DNA from 2 places in the Bacillus marinisedimentorum genome. Region 2 is predicted to be linked to the other one. Evidence: a T-box and tRNA genes for the amino acid it is inferred to sense, from the RefSeq annotation. Region 2 holds a T-box; the other holds one or more tRNA genes.
The links. A T-box is a leader RNA that pairs with one kind of tRNA and senses whether it is charged. The one in region 2 lies ahead of thrS (threonine--tRNA ligase), so its partner is inferred to be a tRNA-Thr.
Positions count from the first base shown of each region.

Region 1: it has a tRNA-Thr gene. The T-box ahead of thrS (threonine--tRNA ligase) is inferred to sense a tRNA for this amino acid. The anticodon was not compared.

Region 1 is NZ_LWBL02000081.1:2,672-10,666, forward strand. It holds gene A4U59_RS20405 (methylated-DNA--[protein]-cysteine S-methyltransferase) at 1-466, opposite strand, end outside; gene queG (tRNA epoxyqueuosine(34) reductase QueG) at 542-1,672, opposite strand; gene A4U59_RS20415 (ABC-ATPase domain-containing protein) at 1,710-3,425, opposite strand; gene A4U59_RS20420 (B3/B4 domain-containing protein) at 3,510-4,178, shown strand; tRNA gene A4U59_RS20425 (tRNA-Gly) at 4,326-4,399, opposite strand; gene A4U59_RS20435 (hypothetical protein) at 4,718-5,230, opposite strand; tRNA gene A4U59_RS20440 (tRNA-Leu) at 5,476-5,557, opposite strand; tRNA gene A4U59_RS20445 (tRNA-Ser) at 5,567-5,658, opposite strand; tRNA gene A4U59_RS20450 (tRNA-Leu) at 5,839-5,920, opposite strand; tRNA gene A4U59_RS20455 (tRNA-Cys) at 5,932-6,005, opposite strand; tRNA gene A4U59_RS20460 (tRNA-Gly) at 6,010-6,084, opposite strand; tRNA gene A4U59_RS20465 (tRNA-Gln) at 6,090-6,164, opposite strand; tRNA gene A4U59_RS20470 (tRNA-His) at 6,188-6,262, opposite strand; tRNA gene A4U59_RS20475 (tRNA-Trp) at 6,272-6,345, opposite strand; tRNA gene A4U59_RS20480 (tRNA-Tyr) at 6,370-6,454, opposite strand; tRNA gene A4U59_RS20485 (tRNA-Thr) at 6,464-6,539, opposite strand; tRNA gene A4U59_RS20490 (tRNA-Phe) at 6,547-6,622, opposite strand; tRNA gene A4U59_RS20495 (tRNA-Asp) at 6,815-6,891, opposite strand; tRNA gene A4U59_RS20500 (tRNA-Met) at 6,897-6,973, opposite strand; tRNA gene A4U59_RS20505 (tRNA-Val) at 7,157-7,232, opposite strand; tRNA gene A4U59_RS20510 (tRNA-Glu) at 7,282-7,353, opposite strand; tRNA gene A4U59_RS20515 (tRNA-Ser) at 7,363-7,454, opposite strand; tRNA gene A4U59_RS20520 (tRNA-Asn) at 7,457-7,531, opposite strand; rRNA gene rrf (5S ribosomal RNA) at 7,685-7,801, opposite strand.
Region 2 is NZ_LWBL02000075.1:4,878-12,872, reverse strand. It holds gene A4U59_RS20140 (TVP38/TMEM64 family protein) at 1-214, opposite strand, end outside; gene A4U59_RS20135 (DUF1294 domain-containing protein) at 266-547, opposite strand; gene rplT (50S ribosomal protein L20) at 1,476-1,835, opposite strand; gene rpmI (50S ribosomal protein L35) at 1,873-2,073, opposite strand; gene infC (translation initiation factor IF-3) at 2,110-2,652, opposite strand; ribosomal protein L20 leader region at 2,707-2,852, opposite strand; gene thrS (threonine--tRNA ligase) at 3,330-5,270, opposite strand; T-box leader at 5,549-5,773, opposite strand; gene ytxC (sporulation protein YtxC) at 5,848-6,696, opposite strand; gene dnaI (primosomal protein DnaI) at 6,902-7,834, opposite strand; gene A4U59_RS20095 (replication initiation and membrane attachment family protein) at 7,875-7,995, opposite strand, start outside.

The DNA of each region.
Region 1 (7,995 bases), on a different contig from region 2:
TGTAGCCGACTAGCTCACCGTTGCTCCCGATGATCCGGTGGCATGGAATGATAATTGGCAAAGGGTTTCGGTTCACAGCATTGCCTACAGCCCTGACAGCCCTTGGTGCATTTACAGCCTGTGCAATGTCTTTGTATGACCGGGTTTCACCGTATTCAATCCGTAAGAGCTCGCTCCATACCTTTTTCTGAAAAGGTGTCCCCTGGAAATCCAGCGGAAGCTGAAACTCTTTTCTTATGCCGGCGAAATAGTCGCTGAGCTGGCTTTGCGCATCGAAAAGCATTTCTGCATTCTGCTCCAGCTCAACTGTGTAAAACACTTTTTTGGACCAGGCGGATAAAAGAGGCAGCGCACTCTCACTGTCTCCGAAATGAATTTTACAAATTCCCTTTTCAGTGGAAACAATAGTGACTGCTCCCATCGGGCTTTCCATTTCATCGAAATAGAGGGTTGGCTTTCCTGTCATCCTATCCCTTCTTTTCCATTACTTTTTCAATATCTTACAGAAAAAAGACAATAATTACGAAGCGTAAAACAGAGCTTATTTAAGCATTTCCAGTCCTTTATCGATTTCTTCCATTACTTTTTCATCGTTTTCTCGCTTTTTCGCCTGTATAAGAAACTTTTCGGCATCTTCACTGCCTATTTTTCCTAGGGCCCAGGCAGCAGTGCCTCTAATCACCGGCCTGGGGTCTTCTTTAACGAGGCGCTTTAAATCAGGTACCGCTGATTCATCCCTGTAGTGGGCAAGAGCAATAATGGCATTTCGCTGAATCGGTTTCTTTCCGCGCCACGATCCTGCAATGGGACCGAATTTTTCTTTGAACTCCCGGTTGGAAATGCTGAGAAGCGGTTTAAGCTCCGGTTTCACAACCTCCGGATCCGGTTCCATCTCCGGGTGGAAATGAAAATCCACTTTTTTATTTTCCGGGCAAACGAGTTGGCACGTATCGCATCCATAAACTCGATTTCCAATTTTATCGCGGTACTCATCTGCCAGGAAGCCTTTCGTTTGCGTCAAAAAAGCGATGCATTTGCTTGAGTCAAGCTGCCCCCCCTGGACAATTGCCCCGGTCGGGCAAGCATCAATGCACTTATTGCAGGTGCCGCATCTGTCTTCAATAGGTGTATCCGGTTCAAAAGGGATGGTCGTAATCATTTCACCAAGGTAAACATATGAGCCTAGCTCGGGAGTTATGATGGAGGTGTTTTTCCCGCTCCAGCCAATCCCTGCCCGTTCCGCTGCGGCACGGTCGGAAAGTTCGCCGGTATCAACCATTGATTTCACCTTTGCTTCCGGTACTTTTTCCAAAATGAAGGCTTCGAGCTTTTGCAGGCGGTCCCTCAGGACATCATGATAGTCCAGTCCCCAGGAAGCCCGGGCAAACAAACCGCGCCGTTTTTCCTTTGTGCTCCGCGGAGCGTCCTTCATTTTGGAGGGGTAGGCAAGTGCAATCGAGATGATTGATTTTGCCTGCGGCACCAGCAGCTCCGGATTGGTCCTCTTCTCGATGTCAGGTTCTTCAAAACCGGACTGGTACCCCAATTCCTGCTGGTTTTCAAGCCTCCCCTTCAGCGTTTGAAAGGTGTCAGCACTTGCAAAGCCGATTTTGTCAATGCCGATTGTTTTACTATATGCGATTATCTCTTCTTTGAGCTGGGCGGTATTCATGGATTTCACCTCTTTTTCTTAAAAATGGGCGGACAGCTTACTTTTTGATTCCAAGTGTCCGAAGCCTGTTCAGCGCAGCGGCGATTTCATGCCGGCGCGGCCTGGCCAGATCGCCCGGATGCTGCCCTTTGGATAACGTAAAGGAGCCGGGCCCCTCATTGTCCATCTTTTCTTCAATGAAATCAAGTAAAGCGGGGATTGCTGCTTCTTGCCGGCTTAATCTTTTTTCTCTTTCCAGAAAAAATAAGATTTCCGCTATCATCCTTGTCTGGCTTTGATCAACAAGCTGTTCTACATATTGAAGCTGAATGTCGCTCCTTCCATACTGGATCGACGATAAACCCCTTGCTGTCACTTTCGATTTCTTGCCTTTTCTGCTGTCAAGGCTTTGCGGCAGCGGAATGCGCTCACTGATAGCAGTAAAGCTCCCGCCTGCTTCGCTCTCTCGCTTAAATTCGATTTTCCTGGCAATGTCCCGGGCCTCGGCTGTCACGTCTGCAGGTATATACTCTTCCATCCGGATAACTTTATCGGCAACATCGAAATAATCCCCCGAACCGCCCATGACAAGGATAGTCGAGATGTTCCGCTCTTCATACAGGTGCTTGACCCGATCGATAAAAGGCGTGATAGGTTCCTTCTCTTTTGCAACGAGCGCCTGCATTCTTGCGTCCCTGATCATAAAGTTGGTGGCACTTGTATCTTCATCAATCAATAGGACCGATGCCCTGGATTCCATACCTTCCATTATATTAGCGGCCTGAGAAGTGCTTCCGCTCGCATTTTCGGTCGTAAACGAATGGGTGTTTTTCTCGTAAGGAAGGTTATTAATGAACGGTGAAATATTAACTCCCGTTATCTTCCGCCCGTCTTCAGCCCTCACTTTCACAGCATCGGGATGGCTGAGGACAAACTCTCTTCCATCACCTTCAATATGATCATAAACGCCAAGCTCGATCGCCTTCAAGAGGGTACTTTTTCCATGGTATCCTCCGCCGGCGATGACGGTGATTCCCTCTTTCACCGCCATCCCCGTGACAGGATCTTCCTTATGAGGGACCTGTATCTCCACTGACATGCTTGCAGGACTCACAAACGGAACAACTTTCCCTTCCCTCAGCGGCCGGCTGCTCACTCCGCTCTCGCGCGGAAGTACGGCACCATCGGCAATAAATGAAATGATTCCGTTTTCCTTCATATAACCCCGGATTGCCCCCTGCTGGTCAGCGAGCCGATGTGCACGGGAGAGTTCACTTGTATCAATATTAAAGATGCTTCCCTGTAAAATCGCAGGGATTTCTTCAAAAAACAATTGCTCTGCCTGTTTGCCGAGCACCCGCCGACCGCGGGCGGGAAGCCCGATGGAAAGGCAAAGCCCAATCTCTTTATCATTTATGGACACAGCAGTCCGCTCTAACACTTCCTGGCCCGGTGCATCAATCATAATCAATCCGCTCTTCCCTGTCCCGCCTGCACCCTTGCCGCCTTTCTTCCTGATTTCCCTGGCAGCAAGCCGCGCAATAAAATCTTCTGTTCGGATCTTCCGGTGTTTTGTGTCATCCCAGCTTGCCTCATAACCCGCATTCTTACGCGGGACCAGTACACGGATTTTTGAAGGGGAGGCAAACGGATCACCCTGGACATAATCTACAGCAAGCCTCCAGCTGCCGAAGGTATAAGTCCCCTGAATGTCTTTATATGCCTTATAACCCTTACCATCAATCTTCCGCAGCAAATGCCGCAGTTTTTCCATCATCCATCACCTCTGTCAATCTATTTCAAGTGCAGTGCTTCCATATGCTACACTGATTAAAAGAGCCTATAGGAGGAACGCACAATGCCCAATGTTTCAATCTCGCCTAAAGTGAAAGAACATATTCCCGATTTCAAAATAGGCTGCATTACCTATCATGATATCGTGATTGATGATGCACCTCAAATGATAAAAGGAAGGCTGCAGCTGTATCAGGAATCCCTGCAGCTCGACCTGGATGTCAAACAAATAAACGACTTTCCCGGCATTCATGAATGGCGGCAAGTGTTCAAGCAGGCAGGAACGGACCCGTCCCGATACAGGCACTCTGCCGAAGCGCTCTACCGCCGCCTGAAAAAAAAGGATACCATTCCGCTCATCCATTCTGCAGCCGATATCAACAACTTCTTTTCCCTGCAATATGAAATCCCGGTCGGCATCTATGACATGGATAAGCTTGCCGGCGATGTGACGATTGATATCGGAACCGGTGAGGATCAATACAAAGCCTTGAACGGACGTGATATGAACATGCAGGACAAACTCCTCTCAAGGGATGACACCGGCTCTTTCGGAAGCCCGATCACCGATTCTGCTAGAACAGCCGTCACAAAAGAAACAGCAAACGCCCTTCAGCTGTTTTATCTGAGGCCGTCCATGAATCGTGACGAAGCAGCACAACTGCTCGAAGCCGCCGGCAAAATGTTCACTCAGGTCCACGGAGGCACAAGAGAAACAAGAGTGATTGAATAAACTGGCTCTCCGCCTGCTTGCACTATTGGCAAGCAGGTCATTTTATTCCTCTATAATGTAATGCTCCTACGCACATTAAAAAACGCAATGCTTCATTAAAAACGAAACACTGCGTTAGTCACAAGGTTTAAGTATAAAAATTTAGAATGGAGCGGGTGATGGGAATCGAACCCACGACATCAGCTTGGAAGGCTGAGGTTTTACCACTAAACTACACCCGCATAATTAATCAGATATATAAAGTTGTTTGTGTTGCCGACAGTCATGCCTCTTCCTCTGCCAGCTTACTCAGAGATGATTAATGCGTCGAGGCAACTCGTAGCTTATTCAAAGAAGTAACCCTCGTGGCTGAGGTTTTACCACTAAACTACACCCGCAAAGTGTTTTTCCATCGGAATGATTATTATTATATTGAAATTCAAATCATATTTCAAGGGGCAAATCTGAAAAATGTCGAAAATAGGCGTTGCAGCAGCATCGAATCAGATATTCATCCTTGGGCCAGGATCGCAGTAATCAAAAACTGATGGGTCAACCTATCAGTCGAGTGTCTTTGTCACACCCCAGATCCTGTCAAACCCGCCGTAATTATTCAAAGCGATATCCAGGTCATGAAAATAACGGTGAAGCTCCAGAATGTGACTCTTTTGCTCTTCGTCCATGACAGCCTCCGAAATCCGCTGAATATCCTTCAAATCGGTCTTTAAGTTTTTACTACCTACAGAAGAAACGAACTCTTTTGTCTTCACCGTTACATTTCTAGCCATTTCCCTTTGCTCATTCCAATTGACACTGTTAATCCCACCGTATCCTAGTGTTTCATTGTAAAAATCGTGTGTTTTTGCAACGAACCTTCCGACATCCTGATTCTGTTTGCCAATGGTGGCCTGAATTTCTTCGACTTTTTCTTTTGATACCGTGTTATTGTTTCCTGTTCCCTCATCGATCTCTTCCCCGCTGCCAGTTGCCATCATTGTATAAATTGAGAAAGATGAGACTGCAAGTATTGTCATGCTTATGATTATCGTCCAGAATAGGCTTTTCTTTTTCATTTTTCAGCCTTCTTTCTTTAGGCAAGTTATGGTCTGGCCTATCTAACCAGTCTCTATTAAAATAGTAACAGACTTTCATCCAAATACCAATAATATACATTTGGTCACTGAATGTATATACTCCAATTTCTTGATTAAGTAAAACCCTGATACTGATTGACAGTCTAGGCTATAAAAAAACCCCCGCATCAAAACGGGGAAAAGAAGAACCGCAGAAAATAAGCGGTCTCGATTGTGGATATTAATACCGGCGGCCGGGGTCGAACCGGCACTCCAGAAGGAACACGATTTTGAGTCGTGCGCGTCTGCCAATTCCGCCACGCCGGCAAAGTATAATGGCGGAGAAGGTGAGATTCGAACTCACGCGACGGTTGCCCGCCCTAACGCATTTCGAGTGCGCCCCCTTATAGCCACTTGGGTACTTCTCCAAGGTTTATTATTTAAAAACTTGCAGCCATCACACAATGGATGCTGATAACTTTTGAATCCTCAGTCTGCCCTCTCCGTGCAATAGATCAGGAAGGATACAATACAAGTCATCGTATGAAAAAAGACCCTTTCACTTTAATGAAAGAATCCTTTTTCACAACAACTGAATTGTTGGGCAATACCGGTGGCCGGGGTCGAACCGGCACTCCAGAAGGAACACGATTTTGAGTCGTGCGCGTCTGCCAATTCCGCCACACCGGCATAATAAAAATTGGAGGCGGTAACCGGATTTGAACCGGTGATAAAGGTTTTGCAGACCTCTGCCTTACCACTTGGCTATACCGCCTTAATGGAGCGGAAGACGGGATTCGAACCCGCGACCCCCACCTTGGCAAGGTGGTGTTCTACCACTGAACTACTTCCGCAATAATGGCTGGGCTAGCTGGATTCGAACCAGCGCATGACGGAGTCAAAGTCCGTTGCCTTACCGCTTGGCTATAGCCCAATAAGAGTTTACTGCATCCTTTATGGGGCGACTAATGGGAATCGAACCCATGATGTCGGAGCCACAATCCGATGCGTTAACCACTTCGCCATAGCCGCCATGTTAATTGGCAGGGGCAGTAGGAATCGAACCCACACTGGAGGTTTTGGAGACCTCTGTTCTACCGTTAAACTATGCCCCTATATGATCTTTTGTGAATAAAAAATGGTGGAGGAGGGCGGATTCGAACCACCGAACCCTGAGGGAACAGATTTACAGTCTGCCGCGTTTAGCCACTTCGCTACTCCTCCATATGAAAATGGTGCCGGCCAGAGGACTTGAACCCCCAACCTACTGATTACAAGTCAGTTGCTCTACCAATTGAGCTAGACCGGCACACAAATGGTGGCTCGAGACGGAATCGAACCGCCGACACGAGGATTTTCAGTCCTCTGCTCTACCGACTGAGCTATCGAGCCATACTGTAGTGTACATGAACTTACTTAATCATTCGGCCTTACATAGTTACCTGTCTCTTCCTCTGCCAGTTTAATCAAGGAAGATCATGCGTCGAGACAACTCGATGTGGACTCAGAGAAGCGGATGCTCGTGACTGAGCTATCGAGCCATACTGTAATGCACTTAACCATTCGGCCATTTCACTTCAAAAATGGCGGTCCGGACGGGACTCGAACCCGCGACCTCCTGCGTGACAGGCAGGCATTCTAACCAACTGAACTACCGGACCATATTTGGTTGCGGGAGCAGGATTTGAACCTGCGACCTTCGGGTTATGAGCCCGACGAGCTACCGAACTGCTCCATCCCGCGATGATATGAATAAAGTGTTACTTTGTATCCTGGAGTTACGCAGTTAAAAACTAACTGTCTCTTCCTCTGCAAGCCTATTCCGGGATGATTGATGCGTCGAGACAACTCGAAGCGGATTCATAGATGTATCGCTCGTTGCTCCATCCCGCGATAATATAGAAACTTTCAGATTTGGAAAGCATATGGTGGAGGATGACAGGATCGAACTGCCGACCCCCTGCTTGTAAGGCAGGTGCTCTCCCAGCTGAGCTAATCCTCCGATATAGTGAAGCGATATGCCAGGAATGCCTGGCATTCACTTCTGTCAGTGACCCCTAGGGGATTCGAACCCCTGTTACCGCCGTGAAAGGGCGGTGTCTTAACCACTTGACCAAGGGGCCAATTTAATATGGCGGAGAGCGAGGGATTCGAACCCTCGAGACGGCGGTAGCCGTCTACACGATTTCCAATCGTGCTCCTTCGGCCACTCGGACAGCTCTCCATTGGCTCCACAGGCAGGATTCGAACCTGCGACAGCTCGGTTAACAGCCGAGGGCTCTACCACTGAGCTACTGTGGAATGGTTATCTATCTTCCTTAACTGATTTAGCAGCGTCACTACTGCTTCTTCCTCTGCATGCTAAGTCAGAGAAGCATATGCGTCGAAGCAACTCGCAGCCGATTCAGGGATGCGTTGCTCGTCACTGAGCTACTGTGGAATTGTTGAAATTTCGCCCGGCGGCGTCCTACTCTCACAGGGGGACGGCCCCCAACTACCATCGGCGCTGGAGAGCTTAACTTCCGTGTTCGGGATGGGAACGGGTGTATCCTCTCCGCCATTGCCACCGGACTTGTTATAACAGCTTGAATCACTTTGTGTCCAAACCTTTGTGTTCAAAAGTTTCCCTGAATCAGCTTCTCTCTTTCTTCTAATTCATTTAGGAACAAGATATATTATACAGAGATTACGCTGAATTGCAAGGATAACTTTTAAGGTCATTCCCTGAAAACTGGATAACTTCATGCAAGCAAGTAATACGTTGA
Region 2 (7,995 bases):
CCAAATAATAAAAAGAAAAACTGACGAACGAAATGCCGATCGCCGAATATACCGCTCCTGCAAGCGGTCCGAACAGCACACCGCCAGCCACACAGACAGCCGCCACCGGTATGAACAGAAACGGCCGAAGAATATGCAGGATGATAAATAAGGCCGGAGCAAATAAACCGGTTGTCTTCACTATCGCTGCCAGCATCACTGTGGTTTGCTCCATTCTCTCCCCTCCTTATTTAGAGGATATGCGCCAGTACGGCCGTTGATGAATTCAGCTTACAATAAGGACAAATAGCCATATATATGCTGCCATATTAAAAAATAGAAGGACCGGAACTCCAAACTGGAATGCAATATGTTTTGTTTTATGCCTGAACTTTCTCATGCCGGCCCCAACTCCTGCTGCCCCTCCGAAAAGCGAAAGCATCCAGATTGTTTTCTCCGGTATCCGCCAGCGCTGCTTCACTGCCCTTCGTTTATCCATGCCCATTATGGCAAAGCCTGTTATGTTTACTGCAATCGCCCATCCTGCCAGCAGGTATGTAAGGCTCATTTTTATTCCTCCCTTTTTTCCTGAAAATAAAAGCAAAACATTATTTAAATAACTGCTGAAAATGGCTTATGTGTCCGATAAAGACTTGCTTGTTTACTGATCAACTTTTTTCCTTTCCCTCTTCACCGATTCAATGGAGATACTCTGACCCCAAATTGGAATTCATTCACCTTAAAAATAGGATTACCACTTCACTGACACCCCTACTGCTCCAGTAAACAAGAAAAGCGCAATGCGCCCCGCTTAGCGGTGTACGCATAAGCGGGGGAGCCCGCAGGAAAGTGAATCTTTCCTTCTGGAGGGGAATCACCACTTCTGACGATAGCCGCCGGCGACTGGAGCTGGATGACTCTCTCCTCGTTTTTTATCCACAACGTTATTATACTTTCCTTAACAACAAAAAAGCGCAAGATGCCTGCTTAGCGGCGTGCTCCGGAGGCCTTTTCGGGAACGCATACGCATGATCGGGGATTCCTGCAGGAAGGCGGTTTTCCCTTCCTTAGGGGATCACAGCTCTATGATGTTGGAGCTGGACGCTGATTTTCCTTGAAAAATTTATACTTTTTATCTAATAGGCTTATGTTAAAAGAACGGAGTTGATTTTACACATTGCCGGGACATTTTTTAAGGACAAGATATTCGGGTTTTCCTCTCTAATCGGGCGAGGGCACATCTACATGGACGATTACCAATGAATCGTTCCTCTAATCTGGCCACGGCACCTCTACATAGACGATTCAGCGGGTATCACCAGCCGCACTTAACGGAGCCACCTATAAAAAAACTCGCCGGTCGGCGAGCCTTTAGGCGAAACAGGAGAAGCAGTTTCGTCTTATATATTCAAAAAATTCGCCGCTTAGGCATAAATTCTTTCATAAAAGGTAAAAAAGCCGCTCTATAATGAGAGCGGCCTTTCTATTCAGGTTTATTACTTCTGCAGGCTGGCTTTCGCCTGGTCTGCCAATTGTGCAAAACCTTTTTCATCGCTTACAGCAAGTTCAGCAAGCATTTTGCGGTTTACTTCGATGCCTGCCAGCTTCAAGCCATGCATCAAACGGCTGTATGAAATGCCGTTCATGCGTGCAGCTGCATTGATACGGGCAATCCAAAGCTTACGGAAATCCCGTTTTTTCTGGCGGCGGTCACGGTAAGCATACATGAATGACTTCATTACCTGCTGGTTGGCAGTTTTGAAGAGTGCATGTTTGGAACCATAGTAACCTTTGGCTAATTTTAATGTTCTTTTGCGACGGCGGCGCGTCACATATCCACCTTTAACACGTGGCATATAAATTCCCTCCTAAGTCTATCCTATTCCGAAGTTATTATTTCAGGTTGTCAAGCATCTGACGGATACGCTTGAAATCGCCTTTGCTTACAAGGGCAGATTTACGGAGTTTCCGCTTTTGCTTTTGCGACTTGTTTGCAAACAAGTGGCTTGTAAATGCATGTGAGCGTTTCAGCTTGCCTTTGCCTGTCTTTTTGAAGCGCTTCGCTGAACCGCTGTGAGTTTTCATTTTAGGCATGTGGTATTCCTCCTTGAAAAATTACAATCGATTCGATTACTTTTCGTTTGTTGGTGCAAGAATCAAGAACATGCTGCGTCCTTCCATCTTCGGCTTGGACTCGATTGTACTGACGTCCTTGCAGTCTTCTGCTAATCGTTCCAGCACACGCTGCCCCAATTCTTTGTGAGTGATCGCACGGCCTCTGAAACGAATGCTTGCCTTCACTTTGTCGCCTTTTTCAAGGAACTTGCGGGCATTGCGCAGCTTCGTGTTGTAATCGTGCTCTTCAATACCGGGACTTAAACGGACTTCCTTAAGATTGATGATCTTCTGGTTTTTACGAGCTTCTTTTTCTTTCTTTTGCTGCTCATAACGGTACTTCCCGTAATCCATGATACGGCATACCGGCGGTTTGGCATTTGGAGCCACCAGAACCAGGTCCAAATTGGCGTTTGCTGCCATGTCAAGTGCTTCCTGGCGTGTCTTGACGCCGATTTGGTCTCCGTTTGCCCCGATGAGACGCACCTCGCGGGCACGGATTGACTCATTGATAACATTATCCTTACTAATAACCAGCCACCTCCATGGTTTTTTCATGAATTGTTAGTTTGTGCCTTACTGAAGCAACTGCTGCTTTCACAGGGGGATTTCATTGCATAAAAAAAGCGGATGCTTATGCACCCACACTTCGACATAGTATCCACGATTCACTGATCATGGTTGGCTATTATTCGAAAAACCTGTCAACAGCTCTTTTGCGTCAATCAGGTGAGAAGCGGGTGCTTCTTCTTATTCACAAACTCGTATTCATATCTTTATCCACTATAACATCATCAAAATTCAAATGTCAACTTTTATGGTGGTGAGTCATCTTTTGAACAACGAATACAATGTTACAGGGCTTTCCCGAAAAAAGCAAGGGGTTTTTTATTGCAATGATAAGTATATTTGTTTACTGACAGGATGTTTTCGTAAATATTTTGCTGTTTTTATTGGAATGAACGGATGTTCCGGATGCTGGATTCGGCTGAAGGGGCAACGGCCATGCGCTTTCATGCAGTATACATGACTTTTCGCGCCAAGCGCCAGGCTTTTCACGCTGAACGCATGTGTTTTCATCCCAAATACCATTCATTTCACGCCACACCACTGGTTTCATGCCGTTGAACCGTTTTTTCACACCTTTCAGTAACACGGTATGGATTATATGGGCTTCTAAGATATGGGTCAAAAAGAAAAGGACGGCGGGAATTCCGCCTGTCCTCTTCTATCGTTTATCTGCTTTTGTTGCTGACTTCTGTTTTAATCGCATTCAAGAAGGATTCAAGCCCGACTGTTTCAGATTTCTGTTCGCCGTATTTTCTTACATTTACAGCATCGTTTTCAATTTCTTTGTCGCCTACAACAAGTGCATAAGGGATTTTTTGCACCTGGGCTTCCCTGATTTTATAACCGATTTTTTCATCGCGCTCATCCACTTCAACCCTGATTCCCTCAAACTGCAATTTTTCCTGGACTTTGCGTGCATAATCGAGATGGGCATCGACTGAAACCGGGATCACGCGGGCCTGCACAGGTGCTAGCCATGTCGGGAATGCGCCTTTATACTCTTCAATGAGGAAGGCGACAAAACGTTCCATTGTCGATACGACACCGCGGTGAATGACGACCGGCCGATGTTCTTTGCCGTCTTCTCCGATGTAAGTCAAATCGAATCGTTCCGGCAGGTGAAAGTCCAGCTGTACAGTCGACAGTGTTTCATCTTTGCCAAGAGCAGTTTTAACCTGCACATCGAGTTTAGGGCCGTAGAAAGCGGCTTCCCCTTCAGCTTCCACGTATTCGACACCAAGGTCGTCCATCGCTTCTTTAAGCATTTCCTGGGCTTTAACCCACATTTCGTCATTGTCCACATACTTCTTTTTATCTTCCGGATCACGGTAAGACAGGCGGAAGTAGTAATCGTTGATGCCGAAGTCTCTGTACACCGCCTGCACCAAATGCACCACGCGGATGAATTCATCTTTCAGCTGGTCCGGACGGGCGAAGATATGGGCATCGTTCAGTGTCATAGCACGCACGCGCTGCAGGCCGGCAAGCGCCCCAGACATTTCATAACGGTGCATTGTGCCGAGTTCGGCGATGCGCACCGGCAAGTTCCTGTAACTGTGCAGCTGGTTCTTATACACCATCATGTGGTGGGGGCAATTCATCGGGCGGAGGACAAGCTGTTCGTTGTCCATCTCCATTGCCGGAAACATATCTTCCTGGTAATGATCCCAGTGACCGGAAGTTTTATAAAGGTCCACGCTGCCTAGAACAGGAGTATAAACATGGTTGTAGCCGAGACGCTCCTCGATATCAACAATGTAACGTTCGATGATGCGGCGGATTGTCGCCCCTTTCGGCAGCCAGAGCGGAAGTCCCTGACCGACCTTCTGGGATACCGTAAACAGTTCAAGCTCCTTGCCGAGTTTGCGGTGGTCCCGCTCCTTTGCTTCTTCGAGGAGGCGGAGGTGCTCATCAAGCTCGGACTGTTTAAAGAAAGCTGTTCCGTAGATGCGCTGCAGCATTTTGTTGTCGCTGTCGCCGCGCCAGTATGCACCAGAGATGTTCATCAACTTGAATACTTTGATTTTCGAAGTGGAGGGGACGTGCGGCCCGCGGCAAAGGTCAAAAAATTCGCCCTGCCTGTAAATTGTGATGCTGTCCCCCTCAGGAATATCGTCAATCAATTCAAGTTTCAGTTCATCACCAATTTCACGGTAGACATCTTTTGCCTTCTGGCGTGAAACCTCTTCACATTCCACCTGCAAGTTTTCATCCACAATTTTTTTCATTTCCTTTTCGATTAGCGGGAGATCTTCAGGCGTCAATTTATGTTCCATATCGATATCATAATAGAAACCGCCTTCGATTACCGGTCCGACGCCAAGCTTCACGTCATCATACAGCCGCTTGACAGCCTGTGCCATGAGGTGTGCGCTGCTGTGGCGCAAAACTTCGAGTGCTTCATCTGAACCTGGAGTGATCAGCTCGATTTCGCCATCTTCCTTAAGCTGGCCCCGCAAGTCAACAAGTTGGCCATTATATTTTGCGGCAAGCGTTTTTTTCTTCAGCCCCGGGCTGATGGAAGCCGCAATGTCTTCTGCTGTTGTTCCCTGCGGAAACTCCTTTACTGCTCCATCAGGAAACGTAACGTTAATGTTTTCTGCCATTTTTCCTTCACTCCTTTTTTTATTTAGCCATATTAGACTTTAATTGCTGATTTGAATCAAATGTTTTTGCAGACCGGACAGTCAACAGAAGAAGCAGCTCCCTTTCCGAGCATGTGCAAGACGTGCAGGCCCTGGTTGCCGCAGGACACGGCGTTTCTTAGCAGAGGTTCCTGTTATCCATCAAGCTTCATAGCTCATGCGCCGTCCACTTAGTTTCAAATCAACAAAATCAAAGCAAGCCCGGGCCGCGAATAAAAATAAAAAACACCCGTCCCTGAAAAAGGGACGAGTGCTCTGCTCGCGGTTCCACCCTGATTCCTGCATCTGTCATAACAATACAGGCGGCTTAAAGTGATAACGGCACTGGCCGTCAGCAGCTACTGGCATGTTCACTGCTGAAGTTCGGAGGCGGTAAGGGATTATCCGTGTTTAGGGAACTTCCAGCCAGGGCCCCCCTCTCTGTAAACCGTAACAATTCCTCATGTCCTCGTCATAACAAGTTTTATCGTTAATAATGATTCTATGTAAGAATTATATGAAGAATGGCCGGCAAAATCAAGTGACGATGCCGACCTTTTTAAATATTAAGCGGATTTTCATGCCGCGGAAGGATCACAACTCGTTCTTCAAAGATATTTTGGACCGTCCGAACGATTCCGTGATCGATCTGCTCCGTGTAAAGGATAATTTTCCGCGGGACAAGGGACAGCAGCGGCGCAATGACAAATGCAGCCGGATCAAGATGCTGGTCCCTTATGAACTGTTCCTCCACAGGGTCCAGGACATCAGCCTGCCGGATTGGTTTCCATTCCGAGTCAAAAAAAAGAACCTTTTGCCCATGGATAAGGTGAACGACAGCAGCTGCTGCCTGCTTACAGCCGACATAGCGTCTGGCATTCTCAATAAAATCCTGGTATTCCTGCTCCATTTTATATTCATCAATGGCAGCTTCCACATATTTACGGAGCCTTTCCCTATAATCGCGCAAACGGAATCTTACAAACGATTCAAACGAAAAAGACGGTGTGTCTGCAAAGATTTTATCTAACGCATCATGGATAAACACTGTCCGGTCTTTCCCGGCTGGAATTCCCCGAATCGGAATATCCTTTTTTTCTCCAGCTATGATGGAACGGGCAATGGCGACAATTTGCTCCTGTTCTTCAAAGCTCTTGAATAAAAACGTTTGCTCGATAATTTCCGCCATCCAGCTTTCTTCATACGCCTGGATAATAAACTCCGCAATAGAAGGGATTAAAAAGGCATTCATCCACTGGTTACGATTGCGGCAGGGCTCCTGGATGGTCACCTTGCTGTACCGGAATTCTATATCATTTGCATATTCTGGATAGTTAACACAATTTTGCTGCAGTTTCGCATATAAAAGCGCTGCATCCACTTTATTTTCAAACTGTATGGCGAGCAAGCTTCCCCCTCCTTCTGGCGGTTAAACTGTTACATTATATGGGCCGGAGGGAAGAAACATGTCCATTAAACGTAAAATAGCGACGAGAAAAGGGACACCAGCTGAAAGCTGGAATCAAAAAAGCCGGCATCAAACTGACGGAGGGGGATCGGCCCCGCCGTTTTCCAGCTGATTCCTGGCTTGAATTGATATATTGACTGTTAGACTAGCTTCGCCTATTTCTGCCGCCTACCTCAACCGCTTCAGCCAGATAACGGATTCTCTCCATGATCCTGGCTGCTTTCAATTCCTCCACTTCCCCGCGCTGTGTATATGTGAAATGATGGGCAAGCTCTTCGAAGTTGGCATTAGAGGTGAAAAAGGTCGGCAATTTTTCCATCATCCTAAATTGCAGAACAGGGCCAAGCACTTCGTCCCGCATCCAGCTTGTCATCGATTCGGCACCGATATCATCAAACATCAAAACGGCCGCCTCCTTGATCACATCAAGCTTTTGATTAAGCGTGCCATCTGACATCGACCCTTTGATTTCACGGATGAGCTCAGGTGTATAAACGATCATTGATGAAACGCCTTTTTCGGCAAGCTCATTTGCGATTGCACCAAGAAAATATGTTTTTCCGACGCCGAACGGCCCATGGAAATACAGGCCTTTCCATGCCGTTCCCTCTAAATACTGTTTCACGAAGTCTCGCGATTTCTTGATTGCTTCAAAACGTCCAGGGTCATCAAGCTCAAGTGATGACATGGAAGCTTCGAGCACATCCCGGGGAACAGCCATGCTTTTTACAAGTCTCGACTGTTTCCGTTTTTCATCCTCAAGACGTTTTCTCGGGCATGGTTCGTACGCAATATCGATATAATTGTTCCGAAGTATGAGAACAGGCTCGAAACCCGGCATCAAGTTCCCGCATGTATCCAGGCTCTCACATCCGCTGCAATCCCTGTTCTGGGTCGTATATTCGTAAAGCTTCATCAGACTCCTGTCAACCGTTTCACTGCCCATAGCAATACGATGGTAATCAAGGAACAGCTTCACATCCGGGTTTGCCAGCACGGCGCTCTTCAGTTCGGCATATTCTTTTTTGAAAGAAGGATTTTGCAGCAATTTTTTGAAAGAGTCCTGTATCGGCTCCATGCCGGATCACCTGCCTTTACATTGTTGGCCATAGTTGGCGTCATTTTTCCTTTTTAAATTCACGGAGACTTTCTTCAAGTTTTTTCCGCTCTTCATCAAATGAGTCGGACCGGGATGGTTCAGCCGGTTTATCCTTTTGGTGCTCCTGCTTTTTCAGCCAG